4 regions of the Variovorax sp. PDC80 genome follow, and region 1 is predicted to be linked to each of the others. Evidence: predicted binding sites of a transcription regulator. Region 1 holds the regulator's gene; each other region holds the start of a gene.
What was found. Region 1 encodes sigma-54, which starts transcription at its own class of promoters, with help from an activator protein. Its sites were predicted from a motif close to TGGCANGNAANCTGCTTT; they were not measured.
Positions count from the first base shown of each region.

Region 2: a site for sigma-54 is predicted at 2,623-2,640, ahead of BM109_RS01290 (ammonium transporter). Genes of this name have one in related genera too.
Region 3: a site for sigma-54 is predicted at 1,987-2,004, ahead of BM109_RS37510 (transglutaminase family protein). Genes of this name have one in related genera too.
Region 4: a site for sigma-54 is predicted at 2,058-2,075, ahead of BM109_RS30740 (pilin). Genes of this name have one in related genera too.

Region 1 covers NZ_FOWG01000011.1:190,898-195,105, reverse strand. Annotated here, with positions in the region: gene BM109_RS28890 (phospholipase D family protein) at 1-1,010, opposite strand, end outside; gene BM109_RS28885 (RNA polymerase factor sigma-54) at 1,021-2,610, opposite strand; gene lptB (LPS export ABC transporter ATP-binding protein) at 2,641-3,435, opposite strand; gene lptA (lipopolysaccharide transport periplasmic protein LptA) at 3,432-4,145, opposite strand.
Region 2 covers NZ_FOWG01000001.1:288,196-292,403, reverse strand. Annotated here, with positions in the region: gene BM109_RS01305 (PaaI family thioesterase) at 1-110, shown strand, start outside; gene BM109_RS01300 (acyltransferase family protein) at 116-1,345, opposite strand; gene BM109_RS01295 (LytTR family DNA-binding domain-containing protein) at 1,538-2,506, shown strand; gene BM109_RS01290 (ammonium transporter) at 2,711-3,913, shown strand; gene BM109_RS01285 (hypothetical protein) at 3,938-4,208, opposite strand, start outside.
Region 3 covers NZ_FOWG01000019.1:120,923-125,130, forward strand. Annotated here, with positions in the region: gene BM109_RS37510 (transglutaminase family protein) at 1-1,912, opposite strand, end outside; gene BM109_RS37515 (DNA internalization-related competence protein ComEC/Rec2) at 2,034-4,208, shown strand, end outside.
Region 4 covers NZ_FOWG01000012.1:246,838-251,045, reverse strand. Annotated here, with positions in the region: gene BM109_RS30750 (CHASE2 domain-containing protein) at 1-1,092, shown strand, start outside; gene BM109_RS30745 (3',5'-cyclic-nucleotide phosphodiesterase) at 1,119-1,922, shown strand; gene BM109_RS30740 (pilin) at 2,144-2,683, shown strand; gene BM109_RS41525 (transposase) at 2,706-3,191, opposite strand; gene BM109_RS41520 (transposase domain-containing protein) at 3,307-3,903, opposite strand; partial or broken gene BM109_RS30730 (transposase) at 4,134-4,208, shown strand, end outside.

The DNA.
Region 1 (4,208 bases):
GCGCGGCGCATCTGCTCGACCACGTTGTAGCGCACGCTGTCGACGTCGAGCAGCGGCACGCCGCCGTACGAGGCGGTCTTGCCGATCACGCGGTCGGGCGAATCGGCATAGGCCTCGGCCGTGGTCCAGATCAGGCCGAGCCGGCCGGCGTCGAGGTCCTCGGCGATCGGGCCGTAGCCCAGCAGGTCGTTGGGCGCGGGCTTCGGCGGCGGCGGCGTGGTGTCGGGGCCGGTGGCGGCCTCGAAGCGGCGCCGCAGTTCGTCGGCAGGCAGCGCGCTCGCCACCACCGATTCGACGGGCCGCACGTAGGGGCTGTTCCAGTACTGGTCGAACAGGCTGCCCAGGCGCGGGATCAGCGCGCCCGTCACGAAGGTGTCGAGGTCGATGAAGTTCTCGCCCGCGGTGCGCCGGAAGTACTGGTTGCCGATGTTGCGCCCGCCCGCCACGGCCATCGCGCCGTCGGCGATGAACAGCTTGTTGTGCATGCGCCGGTTGACGCGGCTGAAGTCGAACAGCGAGGCCGTGAAGCGCGCGAGCAGGCTGCCGCGGCCGGCCGGGAACGGGTTGAACAGGCGCAGCTCGACATTGGGCGTGGCCGCGAAGCCGCGCAGCAGCTCGTCCTCGCCCGCGGTGTAGAGGTCGTCCATCAGCACGCGCACCCGCACGCCGCGCTGCGCGGCATCGCGCAGGGTGCGCAGCAGGTAGCGACCGGTCTCGTCGTTCTCGATCTGGTAGTACTGGACGTCGAGCGTGCGCTGGGCCCGGCGCGCGAGCTGGATGCGGGTGTCGAAGGCGAAGTCGCCACCGGGCATGAGGCGAAAGCCGCTGAGGTCGGGGTCGGGCTGCGCGGCCAGCGCGATGCGCCCGAGCGCGGTGTCCTTCGACACGGCGATGGCTCTGGCGGGGGCGCGCGGGGCCTCGTCGGGCAAGGTGGCGCAACCGGCGGCCAGCAGCGCGGCCGCGATGGCGAACACCCAGGGCCCACAGCGCGACAGCAGGCGTCGGGCCATCGGCGGCTTTCTACAGGGCCTTGCGCAGGTTGGCGGGCGCGATGCGCAGCGCCTCGCGGTACTTGGCGACGGTGCGGCGCGCGCACTCGATGCCCTGCTCCTTGAGCATCTCGGAGATCTGGCTGTCCGACAGCGGCTTCTTCACGCTCTCCGAACCGACGAACTGCTTGATCAGCGCGCGCACCGCGGTGCTCGAGGCATTGCCGCCGGTCTCGGTGCCCAGCGCCGAGCCGAAGAAGTACTTGAGCTCGACCGTGCCGAAGGGCGTGGACATGTACTTGGCGGTGGTCACGCGCGAGATGGTGGACTCGTGCAACCCGAGCTCGTCGGCGATCTCGCGCAGCACCAGCGGGCGCATCGCGAGTTCGCCGTGCACGAAGTAGCTCTTCTGCCGCTCGACGATGGCGTTGCTCACGCGCAGGATGGTGTCGAAGCGCTGCTGGATGTTCTTGATGAACCAGCGCGCCTCCTGCAGCCGCTGCGACAGCGCCTGGCTGCCCTCGCCCTTGTGCGACTTGAGCGCGCCGGCGTAGATGTCGTGCACGCGCAGCCGCGGCATCACCTCGGGGTTGAGCATGACGCGGAACTTCACGTTGGTGCCGCGGCCGGTCTTGGTGACGATCACGTCGGGAATGACGATGTTGCGCTCGACGTCGACGAAGCGGCGGCCCGGCTTGGGTTCCAGCCGCGCGATGATCTGCAGCGCCGAGCGCACCAGCTCCTCGTTGGTGCGCGTGAGCGTGGCCAGGCGCTTGAAGTCGCGCCGCGCGAGCAGCTCCATCGGCTGCTTGCAGATGGCGAGCGCGGTCTTGCGCACCAGCTCCTCGTCCTCGGTCTCGTCCTCGTCGGCCAGCGCGCGCAGCTGGATCGCGAGGCATTCGCCGAGGTCGCGCGCGCCCACGCCCGCGGGCTCCAGGCTCTGCAGCAGGCCCAGCGCGACCTGGAAGTGGTGCACCAGCTCGTCGAACTGGTCGTTGTCGTCGCCCGCGAGGCCCGAGGCCAGCGCCGGCAGCGAATCCTCGAGGTAGCCGTCGTCGTTGAGCGACTCGATCAAAAAGCGCAGCGCGGCGCTGTCGTTCTCGTTGAGCCGCAGGCTCAGCGCCTGGCGGTGCAGGAAGGACTGCAGCGATTCCTGGCTGCGCGCGAGCTCGGTGGCATCGGCGCGCTCGTCGTCGCCGGTGCTGCTGTTGTTGCGCGCGGGGGCGTCGCTGCCCCACTCGCTGTCGTCGGGCGCCATGTCGACGGTGCCGTCGCCTTCCCAGTCGGGCTCGCGCTCGGGCGAGTCGAGGGCCGGCTCGGCCTCGGACGACGAAGTGGTCTCGGTGGACGTGGTCGAGGTCGAGGGCGCGGCGCTCGCGTAGTCGCTCTCGGCCTCGCGCTCGGTGTCCTCGCGCGGCGCGGGCGTGTCGGCGGCGTCGAGGCCGAACTCCTCGCGCGCGGCTTCCTCGGCGGTGCGCTCGAGGAAGGGGTTCTCGTCGAGCATCTGCTCGACCTCCTGGCTCAGTTCGAGCGTGGAGAGCTGCAGCAGCCGGATCGACTGCTGCAGCTGAGGCGTCAGCGCGAGATGCTGCGAAACGCGCAGCGACAAGCCTTGTTTCATGCCCTCAGGAAATGACTTGCACGAGGGTCATCACATGCGGAAGTGCTCGCCCAGGTAGACCCGGCGCACTTCGGCGTTGTCGACGATCTCCGAGGGCGTGCCCTGTGCCAGCACATGGCCGTCGCTGATGATGAAGGCGTGGTCGCAGATGCCCAGCGTCTCGCGCACGTTGTGGTCGGTGATCAGCACGCCGATGCCGCGTTCCTTCAGGAAGCTGATGATGCGCTGGATCTCGATCACCGCGATCGGGTCGATGCCGGCGAAGGGTTCGTCGAGCAGGATGAAGCGCGGCTGGGTGGCCAGCGCGCGCGCGATCTCGACGCGGCGGCGTTCGCCGCCCGACAGCGCGAGCGCGGGCGAATCGCGCAGGTGGTCGACGCGCAGGTCGGCCAGCAGCTCCGACAGGCGCTCTTCCATGCGCTGCTTCGACAGCGCCTGCGGCCGGCCGTTGGCATCGGGCTCGCGCTGCAGCTCGAGCACCGCGCGCACGTTCTCCTCGACCGTGAGCTTGCGGAAGATCGAGGCTTCCTGCGGCAGGTAGCTCAGGCCCATGCGCGCGCGGCGGTGGATCGGCATGTGGGCGATCGGCTCGCCGTCGATGGAGATCTCGCCCGCGTCGGCGCGCACCAGCCCGACGATCATGTAGAACGAGGTGGTCTTGCCGGCGCCGTTGGGCCCGAGCAGTCCGACCACTTCGCCCTTCTGCACGTCGAGCGAGACGTCCTTGACCACCTTGCGGCTGCCATAGCTCTTCTGCAGGCCGCGCGCGACGAGGCGGCTGCCCGGCACGCCGTTGGCTTCCTGGGTTCCGGCGGCTTCGATCACTTGCGTTCTTCCCCTTCGCCGCTCAGCGTGGTGGTGGAGCGCAGTCCGGCGCCCGGTGCCGGCGTGGGCGCCGGGGCCGCGGGACGGCGCGTGGCCGGCGCCGCGGCGCCGGGCGCACCCGGCGCGGCCGACTTCGGCGTGAGGATGGCCTTGACGCGGCCACCGCCACCCGGCGCGGACACGCCGGCATTGGGCGGCACGGTCGAGCCGTTGACGGTGTAGGTGTCGTTGCTCTGGTCGTAGACGATCAGCGCGCCGCTGCTCTCGTCGTTGGGCGTGGCGCCGACCAGGCGGCGCATGACGGCGCGGCGGATGAACTTGACGTTGTCGGCGCGGCTGTCGTACTCGATGACCTCGGACTCGCCCTCGATCCACTCGTCGCCGTTGCCGTTGCGCTTCTGCTTGTAGTAGGCGAGCTTGCCGGGCGCCGCGGTGACCACGCCGTACTGGTAGCCCTCGGGGTCCTGGCGCACGTCGATGCGCGCGCCGCGGATGATGATGGTGCCCTTGGTGACCACCACGTTGCCGGTGAAGACGCTGGTCTGCTTGAGATCGTCGTAGCGCATCGAATCGGATTCGATGTTCATCGGCTTGGTCCGGTCGGCCGTTTCGGCCAGGGCGGCGGCGGCGGAGCCAGCCAGCAGCAGCGCGGCCAGCACGAGGCGACCGGTGCGGCGAAGGGAGGAGGTGGGGTGAGAGTGCGATGTCATAGAGGCACGAAACTTGCTCTGCATTGTATGCGGCCCATCGCGCCAGACCCATGCGCGCGGATG
Region 2 (4,208 bases), on a different contig from region 1:
AGCAGGTCTTCACCGCCGCCGAGCTGTTCGGCGAGGCCGAGGACGGCACGCTGAAGCTGCTGGCCACGGGCAGCACGATCCTGGTGCCGGTGCCCGACGACAAGGGCTGAGGCCTTCAGCGCGCGGCCGTCAGGGCCGCCGCGGGCGCCCGATCGGGCGTCCGCTTTTCCTGCGGCGGCAGGCCGAACAGCGGCCGCAGCCAGCGCACGCGGCGGATCAGCGCGTCGTTGAGCAGCCAGCAGCCGCCCAGCGTGACCGCGAGGATCAGCGCCGGCTCGAGCACCGGGCCGAGCGCCAGCGGCGCCAGCCAGACGATCGCCAGCACGATCAGCGTCTGGTGCAGCATGTACCAGGGATAGACCGAGGCATTGGCCCAGCGCAGCCAGGGCCAGGGTCGGTTCAGGTGGCGGTGGCCATGGCCGAGGAGGGTGGCGACCGCGGCCCAGAGGTAGAGCGAGCGCAGCACGGCGTTGATTTCGTTCGGCACGCTGCCGGCGCCCAGCGTGCGCGCCGCGATGTAGGCGGCGACCACCGCCACGGCCAGCGCCAGCGACACGCGGCGCAGCCGCTCAAGCTCGCGCCAGATGCCGCTGTCGACGCCCATCCAGTAGCCGTAGAGGAAGACGGTGAAGTAGATGCTGTGCAGGAAGGGGTCGCGCACCAGGTTGTGGGTCGGCGGGTAGTGCGGCGCCAGCAGCAGCGTGAAGGCCGCGAGCGGCAGCGCCGGCAGCAGCAGCAGCCAGCCGCCGCGCAGCCCGTTGAAGGCCCGGCGCAGCGCCTGGCCTGCGGCGGAACGCCACAACGGCAAGGTGAGCGCCACCGCGGCCGTGTAGACGAACAGGTACGGCAGGTACCAGAGGTGGTTCCAGGTGATGCCGAACTCGGCGCCCGCGAAGGCGCCTTTGGACCAGGGCTGGCTCATCGGCAGGTAGCGCAGCAGGAAGGCGCCGAAGCCCGGCGCCACCAGGCCGTTGGCCACGCCTTCGGCATAGGCCTGCCAGGGCACGACCACCGCCATGCCGAAGGCCAGCGGCAGCACTAGCCGCAGCCCGCGGCCGCGCAGCAGCGCCGCCGTGCCCTGGTGGCGGCTCAGGAAGGCCAGCGAGACGCCCGAGATCAGGAACACCAGGTCCATGCGCCAGAGGTTCAGGATCCGCATCGGCCATTGCAGCCATTCGGCCGCATGCGGACTCTTGAGGTGCCAGGGCCAGTCGGCCACGTAGTACATCGCCACGTGATAGACGATGACGAGCAGGAAGGCGAGGGCGCGCAGGGCGTCGATGTCGTGCCGGCGCGGGTCGGCGGCCGGCGGGACGGGGTTGCGTGGAAAACGGTCGGTGGGCATGAAGGCTCCTGGATCGGGGACTGAACGAGCGGCCATGGTCCGGGCCCGGCGAGGCGGCGGCGCGGCCGGGGGACGGATCGCGGGCACTTTGTGACGAGCGGTGGCCCCGGTGGGACGAAACACGGGGCGAAATCCGTCCCCGGGCCGCCCCTGTCGCCCCATTCGTCACGTGGATCGCGACAATCGCCCGCCATGGCCGGCCCCCGCAAAGACCTCTACCACCGCTACGAGCCGATCCGCCGCTACGTCGAGGTCGGTTTCTGGATCGTCGTGATGGCGCTGCAGGCGCTGTTCAACACCACGGTGGCGATGGTCGACGCGCGCTCGCGCGCCGTGCCGCGCGAGACCTGGGAGATCGTGGTCTGGGAGGGCTCGAGCCACCTGGTCCTGCTGCTGCTGGTGCCGGCCATCGTGGCGCTGGAGCGCCGGCTCTCCCCGCTGGCCTCGCTCGCGCCCGGCAGGCTGGTGCGCTACCTGGCCTGGCATCTCGCGGCCAGCGTGGTGTTCAGCGTGGTCCACGTGATGGCGATGTTCGCGCTGCGCTCGCTGGCCTATGCCGCCGCCGGCGAGCACTACGCCTTCGGCGGCTGGGCCGCGCAGTGGGGCTACGAGTACCTGAAGGACGTGCGCGCCTACGTCTCGATCGTGTTCGGTATCTGGGCCTACCGGATGTTCATGCTGCGCTGGCAGGGCGAGGCGCGAGTGCTCGACGCGCCGGACGAGGCGCCTGAAGGGCCGCAAGCGTCGCCACGCCCGGCCGATGCCGAGCCGGCCCCGGCCGCGGACGCGCCACCGCCGCCCGCCGAACCCGCGCCGCCGCCGGCTCCCGCGCGCCCCGAGCGCTTCCTGGTGCGCAAGCTGCGCCGCGAATTCCTGATTGCCGCCGGCGACATCGACTGGCTGCAGGCCGAGGGCAACTACGTCGGCCTGCACGTCAACGGCCACGACTACCTGCTGCGCGCCACGCTGACCGACTTCCTGACCCAGCTCGATCCGGCGCTGTTCGTTCGCGTGCACCGCAGCCACGCGGTCAATCTGTCGCGGCTGCGCGAGATCGAGCCGCTCGACGGCGGCGATGCCCGGCTGCACATGCACGACGGCAGCACCGTGCCGTGCAGCCGGCGCTACCGCGAGGCCCTGCGCGGCGCGACGGCCTCCTGAACCGCGGCGCGGGTGTGTCATGCACCGTCAGGCGGCATCCGTTCCGGTGCGCCACGCCCGCCCTTCGGGCTCACTCAGCCCCATCTCGGCCCGTTTCGCACCATTGACGAGCTTGTAGGCACCATTTTTGCTTCATTGGCCCGCCGTCCTGCTGAATTCAGGTGCGGCGCACCAAATCAATCCAAAAACCAGCAAGAAGCTCCAATGGACGCACTCAAACAGGGCGCAGACGCGCTGTTCATCCTTCTAGGCGCGATCATGGTGTTGGCCATGCATGCGGGATTCGCCTTTCTCGAACTCGGCACGGTCCGCAAGAAGAACCAGGTCAATGCGCTCGTGAAGATCCTGGTCGACTTCTCGGTCTCGACCATCGTCTACTTCCTCGTCGGCTACGGCGTGGCCTACGGCACCCACTTCTTCGTCAGCGCCACCGAGCTGTCGGCCCGCAGCGGCTACGACCTGGTGAAGTTCTTCTTCCTGCTGACCTTCGCGGCCGCCATTCCGGCCATCATCTCGGGCGGCATCGCCGAGCGCGCCAAGTTCTGGCCGCAGCTGATCGCCACCGCGGTCATCGTCGGGCTGATCTATCCCTTCTTCGAGGGCATCGCCTGGAACAAGCACTTCGGCATCCAGGACTGGATCGCCTCGGTCACGGGCCATGAATTCCACGACTTCGCGGGCTCCGTGGTGGTGCATGCCGTGGGCGGCTGGCTCGCGCTGCCGGCCGTGCTGCTGCTGGGCGCGCGGCGCAACCGCTACCGCGGCGACGGCTCGCTGGCCGCGCATCCGCCGTCGAACATCCCGTTCCTCGCGCTCGGCGCCTGGGTGCTGTGCGTGGGCTGGTTCGGCTTCAACGTGATGAGCGCGCAGACCATCGACAAGATCTCGGGCCTGGTCGCGGTCAACTCCGTGATGGCGATGGTCGGCGGCACGCTGGTGGCGCTGGCCATGGGCAAGAACGACCCCGGCTTCGTCTACAACGGCCCGCTGGCCGGCCTGGTGGCGGTGTGCGCGGGCTCCGACCTGATGCACCCGATCGGCGCGCTGGTGGTGGGCGGCGTGGCTGGCGCCATCTTCGTCGCGATGTTCACGCTGACGCAGAACAAGTGGAAGATCGACGACGTGCTCGGCGTCTGGCCGCTGCACGGCCTGTGCGGCACCTGGGGCGGCATCGCCGCCGGCATCTTCGGCACCCAGGCGCTGGGCGGCATCGGCGGCGTGAACCTCGGCGCGCAGCTCATCGGCACCGTCATGGGCGTGGTCTGGGCGCTGCTCGGCGGCGCCGTGGTCTACGGCGTGCTCAAGAAGACCGTCGGGCTGCGGCTGTCGCAGGAAGAGGAATTCGACGGCGCCGACCTGTCGATCCACCACATCTCGGCGACGCCGGAGCGCGAAGTCAACTGGTGAGGCCGGCCGGGGCGTATCGGCGCTTCAGCACTTCTGGAAGCGCGGGCACTCGGCCACCGCGCGGATCGCCACCACCGTGTTCTCGCCGTCGAGCCGGCGCGAGACGAACTCCACCGGCGTGCCGTCGGCGATGTCGGCCGCGAGCTTGCGGTCGGCCAGCCTGAAGGTCTGGGTGGTGAACGGCAGCTTCGAGCGCGGCGGGATCTTCAGGTGCAGGTACAGCTTGCCGCCGGGCTCCTCGTGCGAGGACATCAGGCGGGCGCGCGTGTAGACGGGGTCGGTCTTCGTTTCCTGC
Region 3 (4,208 bases), on a different contig from region 1:
CGCCATCGGCCCCGTCACCCGTGTGGCCGGCATCGCCCTGGCCCGGCTTGCCGTCGAGCCCTTCGCCGGTCCCCGGCCCCTGCATGCGCAGCGCGGCGGGCACGGCCGCGGGCGTGCCGAAGACATAGGGCACGGCGCCCAGGTCGGCACCGGTGCCGCCAGTCGCGCCCACGGTGTAGCGCGCGCGATAGTCGGCCGCGCTCGGCAGCGCGCCGCGTGCCGCGGTCGGGTCGCGCTCGATCAGGTAGGGGTAGTCGCCCTTGCTGGCCCAGGGTTGCGAGTCGAGCGGCAGGCGGTAGCCCATCGGCGAATCGCCGGGGATCAGGTAGAGGCGGTCGTCGCGCAGGAACCAGGGGCCGGTCTTCCAGGCCGGGCCCTCGAGCGCGGGCGCGTCGCGGTTCGCGTTGCCGGGCTCGATCGGCAGCATGTAGCCGATCACCGCGTCGAGCTTCTGCGTGAACACGCGGCGCAGGCGCACGCGTTCGAGTTCGTCATCGAGCTTCGAGTCGAAGGGGTCGACGTTGACCGGCAGGCGGCGTTCGCGCCACAGGTAGTAGTAGATGTCCTCGAAGCCCGGCTGCACATAGCGGTCGGTCAGGCCGAGCTTGCGCGCCAGCAGGCTGGTGAAGCGGCGCGCGTCCTCGCTGGTGTAGTGGGTCGGGAAGCGTTCGTCGGCGAACAGCTCGGGGTCGTGCCACAGCGTCTGGCCGTCGGCGCGCCAGAAGATCGACAGCGCCCAGCGCGGCAGCTGCTCGCCCGGGTACCACTTGCCCTGGCCGAAATGCAGGAAGCCGCCCTGGCCGTACTCGGCGCGCAGCTTGTGGACCAGCTCGGTGGCGTAGCCGCGCTTGGTGGGGCCGAGCGCGTCGGTGTTCCACTCGGGCGCGTCGCGGTCGCTGGTGGCCACGTAGGTGGGCTCGCCGCCCATCGTGAGGCGCACGTCGCCGGCCTGCAGCCGCGCGTCGACCGCGTCGCCCAGGGTCAGCACCTCGGCCCACTGCTCCTCGGTGTAGGGCTTGGTCACGCGCGGCGATTCGTAGATGCGCGTGACCTTCATGTCATGGCCGAACTCGACCTTCGACTCGTCGACGCCGCCCTCGATGGGCGCGGCGCTCGAGGGCGTGGGCGTGCAGGCCAGCGGGATGTGGCCCTCGCCGGCCAGCAGGCCCGAGGTGGCGTCGAGGCCGATCCATCCGGCGCCCGGCAGGAACACCTCGCACCAGGCATGCAGGTCGGTGAAGTCGACCGTGGTGCCGCTCGGGCCGTCGAGCGCCTTCACGTCGGGCGTGAGCTGGATCAGGTAGCCCGAGACGAAGCGCGCGGCCAGGCCGCAGTGGCGCAGCAGCTGCACCAGCAGCCAGCCCGAGTCGCGGCAGGAGCCGCTGCCGTTGGTGAGCGTTTCTTCCGGCGTCTGCACGCCGGGCTCCATGCGGATCAGGTAGTTGACGTCCTGCTGCACCTGCTGGTTGATGCCGACCAGGAAGTCGATGGTGCGCTGTTCCTTGCGGTCGATCTTGTCGAGGTAGGCCGCGAGCAGCGGCGTGGGTTCCTCGGTGACGAGATAGGGCGCGAGCTCCTCGGCCTGCGAGGGCGTGTAGGCGAAAGGAAAGTTCTCGGCCTGCGGCTCGAGGAAGAAGTCGAAGGGGTTGTAGACCGCCATCTCGACCACGAGGTCGACCGTGACCTTGAACTCGCGCGTCTTCTCGGGGAACACGAGCCGCGCCTGGTAGTTGGCGAACGGGTCCTGCATCCAGTTGACGAAGTGATCCGCGGGTTCGACGCGCAGCGAGTACGAGATGACGTTGCTGCGGCAATGCGGTGCCGGGCGCAGCCGGACGACCTGCGGGCCGAGTTGCACCAGGCGGTCGTATTTGTAGTGGGTGACGTGGTGGAGCGCGGCGTGGATGGACATGCGTTTTTGTGTGCAGTACTGGCAGATTGCATCGAAAAGATGTCTCTGGTGAGACGCATACTAGCCCAGAAGACAAAGCAATTAGCGCGCCACGGAGCGTCGTTGGGGGAGGGTTTGCATCATGGTCGCCAAGGGTGTGCGAGACGCATCCGATGCCGTCTTGCGCGCGCGCTGCGCGTTCGTCGCGCTCGCGGCGGCGCTCGCGGGCGTGGCGCTGCAACTGCGGCAGCCGGTGTTGTGGCACGGCATGGTCTACGTGGGGGGACTGTTCGCTGGCATCGCGGGTTTCTGCGTGGCCTGGCACGTGCCGCGGCGTGCGTGGACTGCCTGGGTCTGCGCTGCGTTGGCCGGTGCCGCAATCGGTGCGGGGCTCGCAGGAGCGCGCGCCACGGTCTACGCAGGCGGCGCGCTCGATCCCGCGCTCGAGGGGCGCGACCTGCAGCTCGTGGGTGTCGTGTCGCAGATGCCGCAGCGCGGCGAGGCCGGCACGCGCTTCCGCTTCAGCGTCGAGTCCGCGCGCTGGGCCGACCCATCGAGCACGGGATCGCCCGCGGTGCCCGACCGCATCGCGCTCGGCTGGTATGCCGAGGGCAGCAGCCTCTGGAACGACCCGGCCGATGCGTCCGCACCGACACTCCTGCCCGAGAGCCCGGTGCATGCCGGCGAACGCTGGCGCCTGACCGTGCGCCTCAAGGCGCCGCACGGCCTTCGCAATCCGCATGGCTTCGACAGCGAGCTGTGGATGTGGGAGCAGGGCCTGCGCGCCAGCGGCCATGTGCGCATCGGCGCGCGCGACGAGGCGCCGGCGCGGCTGGGCCTCACGGGGCGGCACCCGATCGAGCGCGCGCGCGAGACCGTGCGCGATGCCGTCTTCGAACGCGTGCCCGAGCGCTTTGCCGCGGGCGTGATCGCCGCGCTGGTCACGGGCGACCAGGGCGCGATCGACCGCGAGGGCTGGGACGTCTTCCGCGCCACCGGCGTGGCCCACCTGATGTCGATCTCGGGCCTGCACGTGACCTTGTTCGCGTGGCTCGCCGCGCACATCGTCGGCGCGCTCTGGCGCCGCAGCCCGCGGCTGATGCTGCGCCTGCCGGCACAGCGCGCGGCACTCGTGGGCGGCGTGCTGCTGGCCACGCTCTATGCGCTGTTCAGCGGCTGGGGCGTGCCATCGCAGCGCACGGTCTGGATGCTCGCGACCGTCGCGCTGCTGCGCCTCACGGGGCGGCGCTGGCCCTGGCCGCACGGCTGGCTGCTGACCGCGGCGGTGGTGGTCGCGCTCGATCCCTGGGCCCTGACGCAGGCCGGTTTCTGGCTCAGCTTCGTGGCGGTGGGCGTGCTGTTCGCCACCGATGCGGGCTGGCCCGGCGACACGCGCCCGGGCCTGCGCGCGCGGCTGTGGCGGCTGCTGCGCGAGCAATGGACGATCACGCTGGCGCTCACGCCCTTGAGCCTGCTGCTGTTCCAGCAGGTGTCGCTGGTCGGGCTGGTGGCCAACCTGGTCGCGATTCCCTGGGTCACGCTGGTGATCACGCCGCTCGCGATGCTCGGCACCGTCGCCGCGCCGCTGTGGGACCTCGCGGCGCGCGCGGTGCAGGGGCTCGGGCTGCTGCTGTCGTGGCTCGCGGCGCTGCCGTTCGCCAGCATCTCGATGGCCGCGCCGCCGGCGTGGCTGGCCGCCTGCGGCGTGGCGGGCGGCGTGCTGGTCGCGATGCGGCTGCCGTGGTCGCTGCGCGCGCTGGGCCTGCCGCTGCTGCTGCCGGTGCTGCTGTGGCAGCCGCCGCGTCCCGCCCTCGGCGAGTTCGAGCTGCTCGCGGCCGACGTCGGCCAGGGCAACGCGGTGCTGGTGCGCACCGCGAACCACAGCCTGCTCTACGACAGCGGCCCGCGCTACAGCCTCGAGAGCGATGCCGGCCACCGCGTGCTGGTGCCGCTGCTGCGCGCCCTGGGCGAGCGGCTCGACCTGCTGGTGCTGAGCCACCGCGACAGCGACCACACGGGCGGCGCGAGCGCCGTGCTCGCGATGCATCCGCGCGCCGAGCTGCTGAGCTCCATCGAGGCCGAACATCCGCTGCAGTCGCAACGCCCCGCCCGGCGCTGCGAGGCGGGCCGGCGCTGGACCTGGGATGGCGTGGAGTTCGAGCTGCTGCATCCGCAGGCCGGCGACTACCTGTTCTTCACGCGGCCCAACGCGGTCTCGTGCGTGCTGCGCATCGGCAATGGCCGCGCGACCGCGCTGCTGGCCGGCGACATCGAGCGGCTGCAGGAAGCCGCGCTGCTCGAGCGCGTGCCCGAACGG
Region 4 (4,208 bases), on a different contig from region 1:
GCGCTGGCCATCGGCCTGTCGCTGCTGCCCGCGCTGCGCGCCGTGGCCTTCATGCTGGCCGTGGCCGCGCTGCTGGTCGGGCTCAACACCTGGCTCTACGTCGCCCACGGCCTGGTGCTGCCGCTGGCCTCGACGCTGGCCATGGTCGCGCTCGCCTTCCTGCTCAACATGAGCTGGGGCTACCTGGTCGAATCGCGCGCGCGCCGCGGCCTCGTGCAGCTCTTCGGCACCTACGTGCCGCCGCAACTCGTCGACGAGATGCTGGAGCGCCCCGGTCACTACAGCATGCGCGCCGAGAGCAAGACCATGACCGTCATGTTCTGCGACATGCGCGACTTCACGCGCTTCTCGGAGCAGATGTCGCCGGCCGAGCTGCAGGCCTTCCTCAACACCGTGTTCAGCCGCCTCACCGACGTCATCACCGCGCACCGCGGCACCGTCGACAAGTACATGGGCGATTGCGTCATGGCCTTCTGGGGCGCGCCGCTCGAGACGCCCGACCACGCCAGCCTCGCCGTCAATGCGGCGCTCGACATGGCCGAGGCCGTGCAGGACCTCAACCGCATCCACCGCTCCCTCGGCCGGCCCGAGATCAGCATCGGCATCGGCCTCAACAGCGGCGTCATGAGCGTGGGCGACATGGGATCGGCCGCGCGGCGCAGCTACACCGTGGTCGGCGACGCTGTCAACCTGGCCTCGCGCCTCGAGGGCCTCAGTGGCCACTACGGCGTCGAGATCGTCGCCAGCGGTGGCACGCGCGAGTTCGCGCCGGCCTATGTCTGGCAGGAGCTCGATAGTGTGTTCGTCAAGGGCCGGGCCCAGGCCGTCGCCGTGTTCACGCCGCTGGCCGTCGCCCTGGACGAAGCCGACGTCGTCGCCGTGCGCGAGGCGCACCGGCTCGAGCGCTGGGCCGAGGTGCTGGCCGCCTACCGGCGCCAGGACTGGGCCTTGGGCCGAAACTTGCTGGACCCCCTCCTCGTGGCCGATGCCAAAAAAGTCCTTTACCAGCTCTACGCGCAGAGATTAGCCTCGATGGCGTTGCGTCCCCACGACCCGTCGTGGGACGGTGCGACCCGGTTCGAAACCAAATGACAGACACAGACAAGGGGTCTCTCACAATGCAGGTTCGTGTGCTGGGTTGCTCGGGCGCCATCGCCAAAGACTGCCGCACCACCTCCTTCCTGGTCGATACCGACCTGCTCGTCGATGCCGGCACCGGCGTCGGCGATCTCACCCTCGAAGAAATGGCCGGCGTCGACGACATGGTGCTCACGCACTGCCATCTCGACCACATCGCCGCCCTGCCCCTGATGCTCGACGCCGTCGGCGGCCGCCGCACCAGGCCGCTGCGCGTGCATGCGCTGCGCGCCACCATCGAGGCGCTGCGCGCCCATGTGTTCAACAACATCATCTGGCCCGACTTCGAGAGCATCCCGAGTCCCGAGGCGCCCTTCGTCACCTTCCACGACATCGCTGTCGGCCAGACCCTGCTGCTCGGCAGCGCCACGCCCAAGCGCATCGAGGTGCTGCCGGCCGTGCACACCGTGCCCGCCTGCGGCTTCGCCGTGAGCCGTGCCGACGGCGGTGCCCACTGGGTCTTCAGCGGTGACACCGAGCGCAATGCGCCGTTCTGGGACCGCGTCAACGCGCTCGAGGTCGCGATGCTCGTCATCGAGACCGCGTTCAGCAACCGCGAACAGGCCCTGGCCGAACGCAGCCTGCACCTGTCCCCCACCATGCTGGCCGACGAGCTGGCTCACATCGAGCCCGGCAAGGACTACCCGATCTACATCACCCACACCAAGCCGGCCGAAACCGAGGAGATCATGAGCCAGATCGAATCGCTGGCCGGCCGGCAGGTGCCGGGGTTGGCGCAGCGGGACATCCGCTGGCTCAAGGCGGACGGCATCCTGACCTTCTGAGCCCGCCGCGGCGGCACGGATGGCATGACAAATTTGTCACCATGTGTCGCATCTTGATACATCTTCTGTCACATGCAGTAACGCCAATGTGGTCAGGGGTGACGCGTTAGGTCGCTGACGGGACGTCAAAACGGGTGGCACGGATGCTGCGGAAGGTTCTTCGCTCCGGGGGGAGGACTCCCGGGAGTGACAACCAACCCAACCAACCTGGAGTTAGTGAAATGAACCGTCGTTCCATCGCACGCAATGTGCAGAAGGGTTTCACCCTTATTGAATTGATGATCGTTGTGGCGATCATTGGTATCTTGGCGGCTGTGGCGTTGCCGGCTTACAAGGACTACACCGTCAAGGCTCGCATGTCTGAAGTGGTGCTAGCTGCATCGCAGTGCCGCACGACCATCAGCGAAACGGTTCAAAGCATGGATCCAGCCAAGACGTTTGGCGCGACTGATTCAAACGTCTACGGATGCGACGCAACGGCCCCGACCAAGATGGTCGCCTCGATCACTACGGATGCTGTGACTGGCACGATCACCGTCGTTCCGCATGCGACCAATTTGGGACAGGCAACAGCCTTTGTTGCCGCAGACGACAAGATTATCCTTACGCCCTACCGCAACACGGGCACGGCTGGCACCCCCGTTTCGTCCGTTTATGCTCTGGGAACGGCGACCACTGGTGGTCAAGGCACGCAAGTGTATGAGTGGAAATGCACCTCGACAAACAACGCCGCAAAGTACGCTCCGGGTTCGTGCCGCTAAATCCAGCGTAGCTTCGAAAATCTCACCGCAAAGGGCCGCCTTCGGGCCAATGCCAGTCAGTTAGAACTGACTGGCATTTTTTTCGTCGGGAATTTGTGGGCCCGTTCTTGACGACCCTGGGGAAGTAGCGCCCGGTGCGCCGAGGCGGCAGCACGAAGTAGCGCGACTGCGCCAGCAAGGCCTCCAACTGCTTGGGCAACGTTCCCGCAGAGTCAAGACTGGGGATGGCCAGTAAATTCACGATGGCATAGCTGGCCGTGTGGAAGCTGATGCGCTGGGGTTCGACCTTCACATGCTCGGCCATCTTGCCCATCCAGCGGCGCAGCAGCGTGTAGGCGATCAGCACGCCCCACAACTCCTGGCGCACCAACTCGGGCTGCTCGCTGCGCAGCACCGGTTCTGCGTCCTGCAAGGACTGCTTGATCTCCCTGAACCCCAGCTCGATCTCCCAACGCTGGCGGTACAGATCGGCCCATGGGCGCGCAGGATGCGCCCGAGCGTCCTGCACGAGGTGATGAAGCGCCGACGTCGCCCGCCCACGCTGACCTCGATCAGCCGGGCCTGCCAGTGGCTGGGCAACTGTGGGCGCAGTTGGCGCGCGCGCTGCGATTCGGGCATGCGGATCAACGAATCGCCCTCGGCGAGTCGCTCGACGACTCGTGGCGCAAGTTGTCCTTGGCCCGCATCAGCCAGTGGCGCTGTTCGCCCGCGGCCTGCCAGTCCAGCAGGAACGCGGCCGAGAAGTACCCTCGATCGAACAGGGTCACGGCGTGATCCACGCCCTTCAATTGCGCCGCCAAGCTCAGCTCGCCGCAGTCCATGCCGCCGATCCTGGCGTCCAGCAGTTCGTGGCTGTGAGTGTCCATCAGGCAGGTGGCGCGGATCTGCGGCCAGGGCAAAGGTCCATGCCGCGTGCTGCAGCTGCCCAATTGCTGGCGGTTGTCGGGCGTGTCCGGGGCTGACCACACCACGCCGTCCACGGCCAGCACCCGCAGCGCCTGCTCGCGCTGTGGCGAACGGCCCCAGGCCTGGGTCCGCAGCTCAAACAGCCGCTGCAGCGGTTCTTCGCCCAGGCGCTGACGGGCTTGCACGCTCACGCTGGGCGCGGGCAGCACCTGCCCAGCCAGGCTCAACTCCAATTGTTGGACCCCCTGCCATAGCGGTCGCTTGCGAAACAGCGCCAGTCCAGTCACCAGCCACACCGCATGCTCGGCGGGCAACTTGCGCTTGCGGATGGAGGTCTTGCCGCTGGCCTTGAGCGCTGGTCTATCCAGGCTGAATCTATCAGTGCACTGAGTTCATCAACCCGATCGAGCACTCGCGGTAGCGTCTCGCGCAGGGCGCTCTATAGCAGGCTCATCAAGAAAAAAGGGGAACGTGTTCAACACGCTCCCCTTGTACTGGATCAGCTCGTCCCCGGGCTTAACTAACTGGTATTGGGGCTCTGGGCCGCAAGTTCCCCACGGTGGTGGCTGCTTGGCGTCGGGCCTGGGGTCGGGTGATCCCGTTCTTCGCGTTCGCACCG